3 regions of the Streptomyces sp. NPDC001508 genome follow, and region 3 is predicted to be linked to each of the others. Evidence: predicted binding sites of a transcription regulator. Region 3 holds the regulator's gene; each other region holds the start of a gene.
What was found. The regulator HrcA, encoded in region 3, represses chaperone genes, less so after heat shock. The targets are predictions, from matches to a motif close to TTNGCACTCNGNNNNNCNGAGTGCNAA.

Region 1 (3,244 bases), on a different contig from region 3:
GCGGTGGCCGGCACCGGCCTGACCGCCACCATCCGTCCGAACCTGGACTCCTTCCGAGAGGCTGGCCTCGCATGAGCGTGACCGTTCGCATCCCCACCATCCTGCGTACCTACACGGGCGGCCTGGCGGAGGTGAGCGCCGAGGGCGCGAACCTCGCAGAGGTGATCGCCGACCTGGAGAAGAACCACACCGGCATCTCCGCACGCGTCCTGGACGACCAGGGCAAGCTGCGCCGCTTCGTGAACGTGTACGTCAACGACGACGACGTCCGCTTCGAGCAGGGCCTGCAGACGGCGACGCCGGACGGTGCGGGCGTGTCCATCATCCCGGCCGTGGCCGGCGGCTGACGATCCTTTACCTTCGGTAACTCCGATTACCGACTGTTCACCCGATGGCCCCCTCCGTGAGAGAAGCGGAGGGGGCTATTCAGTGGGGTTGAACGCGGTAGAGTTGGGGAACGCGTTCCCGGCCCGGCGGGTCGGAAGCCCCGGATTCAGTCCGCGCAGCCGCCAAGAAGTCGCCAAAGTCCATGCGTTCTTCGCGGCTTTTATTCCTTTTATAGGGCCCGACTTGCCCTGAATTCTGCCGAATTCTCGGCAGATTTCCGACCGAGTGCGTCCAGATTTCTCGTCCGATTGACCTGTTGCAGAGGGCAGTTGGACAGATACATTCAGCCGCGGTCGACGCGTTCCGGCGCACGCCCCCAACCTTGGGGGGTGAGGTCTGACCCGGGTCCGCGAAGTGTGGATCTGTGCAAGGGCCAGTAATAGGGGAGTTAGGCATGGCTCAGGGCACCGTCAAGTGGTTCAACGCGGAGAAGGGGTACGGCTTCATCGCGGTCGACGGTGGTGCGGACGTCTTCGTCCACTACAGCGCGATTCAGATGGACGGCTACCGCACCCTGGAAGAGGGCCAGCGGGTCGAGTTCGAGATCTCGCAGGGCCAGAAGGGCCCGCAGGCCGATATGGTTCGCGTCACCGCCTGAAACATTCTCAACGCGCAGGGCCCGTACCTCCTGGGGTGCGGGCCCTGCGTCGTGCCCAGGCCACAGGGCGCGTGTCGCAGGGTCCATGTCGCAGGGGCCATGCGCATGGCTCATGCCGTAGGGCTCAGGCGACAGCGCTCATGCGACAGGGCCCGTGCGACAGGGCCCGTGCCGCGGTGTCCGGGCCGCGGTGTCCGGGCCGCCGCGCCGGGGGGCGCGCGCCCGGTCGCCACCACCCGGCCGCACCCCCCGCGACGGGTCCGCGGCGTGGGCGCACCTTGCACTCGGGTGGGTCGAGTGCTAATCATTGGCGTTAGCACTCTGAAGGTGAGAGTGACAACGAAGGACCGGGTCGGTGAGGCCCGCAGGCCGGGTGGGGCAAGGAACCACAAGGCCGGCGAGCCGTCCGTCGCGGGCGCGGGCGCGGTCCGAAGGAATCACCCCCAGTCCTGGAGGGACCACTTCACATGGCCAAGATCATCGCGTTCGACGAGGAGGCACGGCGCGGCCTTGAGCGCGGTATGAACCAGCTCGCCGACGCCGTCAAGGTCACCCTCGGCCCCAAGGGCCGCAACGTCGTCCTTGAGAAGAAGTGGGGCGCCCCCACGATCACCAACGATGGTGTGTCCATCGCCAAGGAGATCGAGCTGGAGGACCCGTACGAGAAGATCGGCGCCGAGCTGGTCAAGGAAGTCGCCAAGAAGACCGACGACGTCGCCGGTGACGGTACGACCACCGCCACCGTCCTCGCTCAGGCCCTGGTCAAGGAGGGCCTGCGCAACGTCGCCGCCGGCGCCAACCCGATGGCTCTGAAGCGCGGTATCGAGAAGGCCGTCGAGGCCGTCTCCGCCGCCCTGCTGGAGCAGGCGAAGGACGTCGAGACCAAGGAGCAGATCGCCTCCACGGCCTCCATCTCCGCCGCCGACACCCAGATCGGCGAGCTGATCGCCGAGGCCATGGACAAGGTCGGCAAGGAAGGCGTCATCACCGTCGAGGAGTCGCAGACCTTCGGTCTGGAGCTTGAGCTCACCGAGGGCATGCGCTTCGACAAGGGCTACATCTCGGCGTACTTCGCCACCGACATGGAGCGTATGGAGGCGTCGCTCGACGACCCGTACATCCTGATCGCCAACTCCAAGATCAGCTCCGTCAAGGACCTGCTTCCGCTCCTGGAGAAGGTCATGCAGTCGGGCAAGCCGCTGCTGATCATCGCCGAGGACGTCGAGGGCGAGGCCCTGTCGACCCTGGTCGTCAACAAGATCCGCGGCACCTTCAAGTCCGTCGCCGTCAAGGCCCCGGGCTTCGGTGACCGCCGCAAGGCCATGCTCGGCGACATCGCCATCCTCACGGGCGGCGAGGTCATCTCCGAGGAGGTCGGCCTCAAGCTGGAGAACGCGACCCTGGACCTCCTGGGCCGCGCCCGCAAGGTCGTCATCACCAAGGACGAGACCACCATCGTCGACGGTGCCGGCTCCTCCGAGCAGGTCAACGGCCGGGTCAACCAGATCCGTGCCGAGATCGAGAACAGCGACTCGGACTACGACCGCGAGAAGCTCCAGGAGCGCCTGGCCAAGCTGGCCGGCGGCGTCGCCGTCATCAAGGCCGGTGCCGCCACCGAGGTGGAACTCAAGGAGCGCAAGCACCGCATCGAGGACGCCGTGCGCAACGCCAAGGCGGCCGTCGAGGAGGGCATCGTCGCCGGTGGTGGCGTGGCCCTGCTGCAGACCACCAACGTCTTCGAGAAGCTGGAGCTGGACGGTGACGAGGCGACCGGCGCGCAGGCCGTGAAGCTCGCCCTGGAGGCCCCGCTCAAGCAGATCGCGGTCAACGCCGGCCTTGAGGGCGGCGTCGTGGTCGAGAAGGTCCGCAACCTCACCCCGGGTCACGGTCTGAACGCCGCGACCGGCGAGTACGTCGACCTGGTCGCCGAGGGCATCATCGACCCGGCGAAGGTGACGCGTTCCGCTCTGCAGAACGCCGCGTCCATCGCCGCGCTGTTCCTCACCACCGAGGCCGTCATCGCCGACAAGCCGGAGAAGTCCGCGCCGGCCGCCCCGGGCGGCATGCCGGGCGGTGACATGGACTTCTGATCCTCCCCGAGGATCGGACCCGTCCGCCGCACACCGAGGGCGGCACTCCCTGACCCCAGGGAGTGCCGCCCTCGGGCATGTAACGCCCCGTCACCGCGGCCTCGGGGGCGGCGCCGGCGCCAGGAAACGCGGCCCAGGACCTTCTCCGCCACCCGGCTCCGGATCCCAC
Region 2 (3,244 bases), on a different contig from region 3:
CCGGTGAGGATCGCCATGTCCTCCAGCATCGCCTTGCGGCGGTCGCCGAAGCCCGGGGCCTTCACCGCGACGGCGTTGAAGGTGCCGCGGATCTTGTTGACGACCAGGGTCGACAGGGCCTCGCCCTCGACGTCCTCGGCGATGATCAGCAGCGGCTTGGAGGAGCCCGCCTGGATGACCTTCTCCAGCAGCGGCAGCAGGTCGGCGATGGCGGAGATCTTGCCCTGGTTGATGAGGATGTACGGGTCCTCCAGGACGGCCTCCATGCGCTCCTGGTCCGTCACGAAGTACGGCGACAGGTAGCCCTTGTCGAAGGCCATGCCCTCGGTGAAGTCCAGTTCGAGGCCGAAGGTGTTGGACTCCTCGACGGTGATCACACCGTCCTTGCCGACCTTGTCCATCGCCTCGGCGATCAGCTCGCCGACCTGCTGGTCCTGGGCGGACAGCGCGGCGACGGCGGCGATGTCGGACTTCTCGTCGATCGGCCGGGCCGAGCCGAGCAGGTCCTCGGAGATGGCCTTGACCGCGGCGTCGATGCCCTTCTTCAGGGCGGCCGGGGAGGCGCCGGCGGCGACGTTCCTCAGGCCCTCGCGCACCAGGGCCTGGGCCAGCACGGTGGCGGTGGTGGTGCCGTCACCCGCGATGTCGTTGGTCTTGGTCGCCACCTCCTTCACCAGCTGGGCGCCGAGGTTCTCGTACGGGTCCTCGATCTCGACCTCACGGGCGATGGTGACACCGTCGTTGGTGATGGTGGGTGCGCCGAACTTCTTGTCGATGACGACGTTGCGGCCCTTGGGGCCGATCGTCACCTTCACCGTGTCGGCCAGCTTGTTGACGCCGCGCTCAAGGGCGCGACGGGCGTCCTCGTCGAACTTCAGGATCTTCGCCATGGCAGCGGGGGCCCTCTCGGAAATCTGGTGGTAAAGACGCTGCGCCCCGGGCGCCCGGCTTCTTGATGGCGGGGCCAGGGGCGCAGCTCACAGCACGAGTGCTGGGGTGAATTACTTCTCGATGATCGCGAGCACGTCGCGGGCCGAGAGAACGAGGTACTCCTCGTTGTTGTACTTCACCTCGGTGCCGCCGTACTTGCTGTAGAGCACGACGTCGCCGACGCTGACGTCGAGCGGAAGACGGTTGCCGTCCTCGAAACGGCCCGGGCCCACGGCCAGGACGACGCCCTCCTGGGGCTTTTCCTTGGCGGTGTCCGGAATGACCAGGCCCGAGGCCGTGGTCTGCTCGGCGTCGAGCGGCTGGACCACGATGCGGTCCTCGAGCGGCTTGATGGCAACCTTGGAGCTGGCGGTCGTCACGATCCGACCTCCCCCTTCGGAGATCTCACGGGGTTAACTGTCTGAGGTGGCGACCAGGTCGATCCGTCGTCGCGGGTGCCGGACCTGCCCGTCGCGTTGTTGGCACTCTCCATGGGGGAGTGCCAGAGCCGAGACTATGACTGCGATTAGCACTCGGTCAAGCGGAGTGCCAATCGACCGTGGCGCGTCCGGCCCCGACGGCTCACAGGTAGTCCTCCAGACGGCCCACGGTCAGACCCGCGGACTGGACCCGCCGGAGCAGGCGCGTCGTGCGCTCCCTGAGGGTGGGTCCGGTGGACTCGTCGGGGCCGACCAGGATGATGTCGCCGGGGCTCAGGCGCTTGTCACCCCGGACGTAGTCGAGGGTGTCGGCGCCCATCGCGGCCCGCCACAGGATCACCGCGGCGATGCCGCAGTCGGCCGCCGCGCGCAGGGTCGTCGTGTCGTACGTGCCGTAGGGCGGGCGGAAGAGCCGGGGGCGGACGCCGAAACGGGACTTGAGCTTGTCCTGCTGGCCGCAGATCTCGGCGCGCTGCCCCGCGTAGGGCAGTCCGCCCAGGGCGGGATGGTCGAGGGTGTGGTTCTGGACGTCGGCGCCGACCGAGCGGAGGCGGGCGAAGTGGCCGTAGCCCGGGCCGACGACGCTGTCGGTGAGGAAGAAACTGACCGGGAGCCGCAGGTCGCGGACCATGTCGATGAACCGGGGGTCCCGCTCGGCGCCGTCGTCGTAGGTGAGGAAGACGACCGGGTCGGATGTCGTCACATGGTCCAGGACCGGGGGCAGCGGGCGGCCCGCGGTGCCGGCCGGCAGGGGGCGCGCCGCGGGCTTGGGGGCGGGGGCGAGCGGGGCGTTCAGGCCCCATCGGCGGTAGGGCTGCCCGGTGGCCGGGCCGGGTGACCGTACGCCCTGGGCGGCCTTCTTGCCGAGCCGTTCGATGGGGTCGACGGACTGCGCGCAGCCGGCCAGCAGCAGGACACCGGCCAGGGCCGCGGCGGCCGGCGTCCGGCACCGTGCCGCCGGCGTGAGCCGCCCCGGGCGCCTCACAGGTAGTCCTCCAGGCGTGCCACCGCGTACCCCTCGCGGGTGACCTTGTTCAGAAACCGCCGGACCATGTCGGTCATGGACCCGTCCCAGTCGGAGCGGCCCCGGAAGTGGGTGAGCACGATGTCCCCGGGATGCAGGCTGCGGTCCCACTCGCGGTACTCCCAGTGGTCGACGAAGACCTCCTCGTCCCAGATCGGCGCGTACTTGATCCCACAGGACTTGGCGGCGACCAGGGTGTCCCGGTTGTAGTTGCCGTAGGGCGGGCGGAAGACGGTCGGGCGCTTGCCGAGCTGCTTCTCCAGGATGTCCTGCATGCCGCAGATCTCGTCCCGCTGCTCCTCGTAGGACAGGCCGGGCAGATAGGGGTGGTGGAGGGTGTGGTTGTTGAGCGTGATGCCCTGCGACTGCATCTTGCGGAAGTAGCCGTAGTCGTCCTTGGCCAGGTAGTCGCTGAGGAAGGCGGTGTACGGGATCTTCAGGTCGGCCATCATGCGCAGGAACGCCGGGTCCTTCTCGGCGCCGTCGTCGATGGTGAGGAAGACGACCTTCTGCTGGGTGGGGATCGTGGTGAAGACCGGGGGCAGGCCCAGTTCCTCCTGGTCCTCGACCTCGAAGCCGTCGCGGGCGGTGATCGGCGGCTTGTGCGCCGGGGGCCGGGGGGGCGTCAGGGGGACCTCGTCCAGGCCCCAGCGGCGGGCGGCGGCGGCCAGGGTGGCGCGGTCGGCGGCGCGCCGGGCGTCGTAGTCGTCCAGACGGGGAGCGGGGGGCGCCTGGTGCGGCTGCCGGCCCGCGGCGGGGCGGACGTCCGCGTCACCGCCCGGCGCCGTGCAGCCGGAGACGACGGCGGTGACGGCGAGCAGGGCGAGGCCGCCCCGGACGGATGTTCTTC
Region 3 (3,244 bases):
GTCTCCAGCGGCACCTTCGTGCCGAGGGCCGCCGCGGTCATCGGGATCGTCACCGTGCAGTGCAGATCGTCGCCGCGGCGCTGGAAGGTGGAGTGCGGCAGCTCGTGGATCTCGACGTACAGATCACCGGCGGGCCCGCCGCCGGGGCCGACCTCGCCCTCGCCCGCGAGCTGGATGCGGGTGCCGTTGTCGACACCGGCCGGGATCTTCACCGTCAGGGTCCGGCGCGAACGCACCCGGCCGTCGCCCGCGCACTCCGGGCACGGCGTCGGCACGACCGTGCCGAAGCCCTGGCACTGCGGGCACGGGCGCGAGGTCATGACCTGGCCCAGGAAGGACCGCGTCACCTGCGACACCTCACCGCGCCCGCGGCACATGTCACACGTCTGGGCCGTGGTGCCCGGCGCCGCGCCCTCGCCGTTGCAGGTCTTGCAGACGACGGCCGTGTCGACCTGGATGTCCTTCGTCGTACCGAAGGCCGCCTCGTCCAGCTCGACCTCGATACGGATCATGGCGTCCTGGCCGCGCCGGGTGCGCGAGCGCGGCCCGCGCTGCGACGCCGTGCCGAAGAACGCGTCCATGATGTCGGAGAAGTTGCCGAAGCCGCCGGCCCCGAAGCCGCCCGCGCCGGCGCCGCCGGCCTGCGAGAGGGGGTCGCCGCCGAGGTCGTAGACCTGCTTCTTCTGCGGGTCCGACAGCACCTCGTAGGCGGCGTTGATCTCCTTGAAGCGCTCCTGCGTCTTCGGATCGGGGTTGACATCCGGGTGCAGCTCGCGTGCGAGCCGCCGGAAAGCCTTCTTGATCTCTTCCTGCGACGCGTCGCGGCGCACGCCGAGAACGGCGTAATAGTCCGTGGCCACCTACGACTCCGCCAGGATCTGTCCGACGTACCGTGCCACTGCGCGTACCGCTCCCATCGTTCCCGGGTAATCCATGCGGGTCGGTCCGACCACGCCGAGCTTGGCGACTGCCTCGCCGCCCGAACCGTAGCCGACCGACACCACGGACGTGGAGTTGAGTCCCTCATGGGCGTTCTCGTGGCCGATGCGCACCATCACGCCCGGATCCTTGGCCTCGCCCAGCAGCTTGAGGAGCACCACCTGCTCCTCAAGCGCCTCCAGGACCGGCCGGATCGTGAGGGGAAAGTCATGTCCGAAGCGGGTCAGATTGGCGGTACCGCCGATCATCAGCCGCTCCTCGTTCTCCTCGACCAGCGTCTCCAGGAGGGTGGAGACCACCGCCGAGACCGTACCGCGGTCCTCGGCCTCGAAGGCCTCCGGCAGATCCTCGACCAGGCTCGGCACATCCGCGAAGCGGCGGCCCGCGACCCGGCTGTTGAGCCGTGCGCGCAGATCCGCCAGGGACATCTCGCCGAACGGCACCGGGCAGTCGACCATCCGCTGCTCGACCCGGCCGGTGTCCGTGATCAGCACGAGCATCACGCGCGCGGGGGCGAGCGAGAGCAGTTCCACATGCCGCACGGTCGAGCGGGTCAGCGACGGGTACTGCACGATGGCGACCTGCCGGGTCAGCTGCGCGAGCAGCCGCACCGTCCGCGTCACGACGTCGTCGAGGTCGACGGCGCCGTCGAGGAAGTTCTGGATGGCGCGCCGCTCGGGCGCGGTCATCGGCTTCACGCCGGCCAGCTTGTCCACGAACAGCCGGTAGCCCTTGTCGGTGGGGATCCGCCCCGCGCTGGTGTGCGGCTGGGCGATGAACCCCTCGTCCTCCAGGGCCGCCATGTCGTTACGGACCGTGGCCGGGGAGACGCCGAGGTTGTGCCGCTCGGTGAGCGCCTTCGAACCCACCGGCTCCTCGGTGCCGACATAGTCCTGGACGATGGCACGCAGCACCTGGAGCCTGCGTTCGCTCAGCATCGCGCGTCCACCTCCAGCAAGTCGTCCCCGCGACCCTTCGGGCCCTTCGCCTGGCACTCTGAGCAGGCGAGTGCCAGCTTCCCCGCCCCAGTGTACGGCCGTGGGGTACGCCCCGGGCAAGGCTGGTCCCGCAGGATCGTGCCCGGCGGCTCCCGGCGCTAGCGTCGCCGTATGACGGCGACTTGGGAAGAGGCGGGCTGGGAGCGGGTGGCCCCCGGGGTGGGGCGGTGCCGGCTGCCGGGCTGGGACTGTACGGCCGGACTGGTCCTCGGCGCGAGCGCGGCGCTCGTCGTGGACGCCGGGTCCAGCCTCGCGGAGGGCGCCCGGCTGCGCGCCGGGGCCGAGCGGATCGCCGGCCGCGATGTGACCCATCTCGCGCTCACCCATCCCCACTTCGACCATGTCTTCGGCGCGGCGGCGTTCGCGGGGGCCGAGGTGTACGCCGCGGTCGGCATGGACGCGGTGTTCGCCCGCGAGCGGGACGGACTGTGCCGGGACGCGGTCCGCAACGGCCTGGACGCACGGCTCGCGGCCGAGGCGGCGCGTGCCCTGGCCCGCCCCGGCCAGCCGGTCCGCGGCGAGCTGACGCTGGACCTGGGCGGCGGCCTGCGGGTGCTGCTGGCGGACGTGGGCCCCGGTCACACGGCCCATGACCTGGCGGTGCTGGTGCCCGGCGACCCGGGGGTCGTCTTCTGCGGCGACCTGGTCGAGGAGTCCGGGGAGCCGCAGGCGGGCCCCGACGCCGTACCGTCCCGCTGGCCCGCCGCCGTCGACCGGCTGCTCGCCCTGGGCGGTCCGGACGCACTGTACGTGCCCGGTCACGGGGCGGTGGCGGACGCGGCGTTCGTCCGCGGGCAGCGGGACGCGCTGGCGGCGCGTTTCGGCGTGTCGTGATCGCCCGACCGCGCTTTCTCCTATCGTCGTCCGAATGCGCCAGTACTCACCGGACCTGACCCCGCCGTGGAAGAAGCCCCGGCCCGTCCCCGAGGTCACGGCCGAGCCCGGCCTGGTGGTGGAGGAGCCCGGCACCGGCTTCTGCGGCGCGGTGGTCCGCTGCGAGGCGGGCACGGTCACCCTGGAGGACCGCTTCGGCAAGCACCGGGTCTTCCCGCTGGAGCCGGGCGGCTTCCTGCTGGAGGGCCGGACGGTGACGCTGGTGCGCCCGTCGGCGGCTCCGGTGCGGCCCACCCGTACGGCATCCGGTTCGGTCGCCGTCCCCGGCGCACGCGCGCGCGTGGCCCGCGCCGGGCGGATCTACGTCGAGGGCCGGCACGACGCGGAACTGGTCGAGAGGGTGTGGGGCGACGATCTGCGCGTCGAAGGGGTCGTCGTGGAGTACCTGGAGGGCGTGGACGATCTGCCGGCCA

Region 1: a site for HrcA is predicted at 1,263-1,289, ahead of groL (chaperonin GroEL). Genes of this name have one in related genera too.
Region 2: a site for HrcA is predicted at 1,457-1,483, ahead of groES (co-chaperone GroES). Genes of this name have one in related genera too.

Annotation. Positions count from the first base shown of each region.
Region 1 covers NZ_JBEPAP010000060.1:21,073-24,316, forward strand. Annotated here, with positions in the region: gene thrC (threonine synthase) at 1-75, shown strand, start outside; gene ABT245_RS36110 (MoaD/ThiS family protein) at 72-347, shown strand; gene ABT245_RS36115 (cold-shock protein) at 782-985, shown strand; gene groL (chaperonin GroEL) at 1,453-3,075, shown strand.
Region 2 covers NZ_JBEPAP010000067.1:17,836-21,079, forward strand. Annotated here, with positions in the region: gene groL (chaperonin GroEL) at 1-890, opposite strand, end outside; gene groES (co-chaperone GroES) at 1,002-1,310, opposite strand; gene ABT245_RS37890 (polysaccharide deacetylase family protein) at 1,513-2,355, opposite strand; gene ABT245_RS37895 (polysaccharide deacetylase family protein) at 2,352-3,244, opposite strand, start outside.
Region 3 covers NZ_JBEPAP010000006.1:144,260-147,503, reverse strand. Annotated here, with positions in the region: gene dnaJ (molecular chaperone DnaJ) at 1-860, opposite strand, end outside; gene hrcA (heat-inducible transcriptional repressor HrcA) at 861-1,877, opposite strand; gene ABT245_RS08665 (MBL fold metallo-hydrolase) at 2,049-2,771, shown strand; gene ABT245_RS08660 (DUF3097 domain-containing protein) at 2,806-3,244, shown strand, end outside.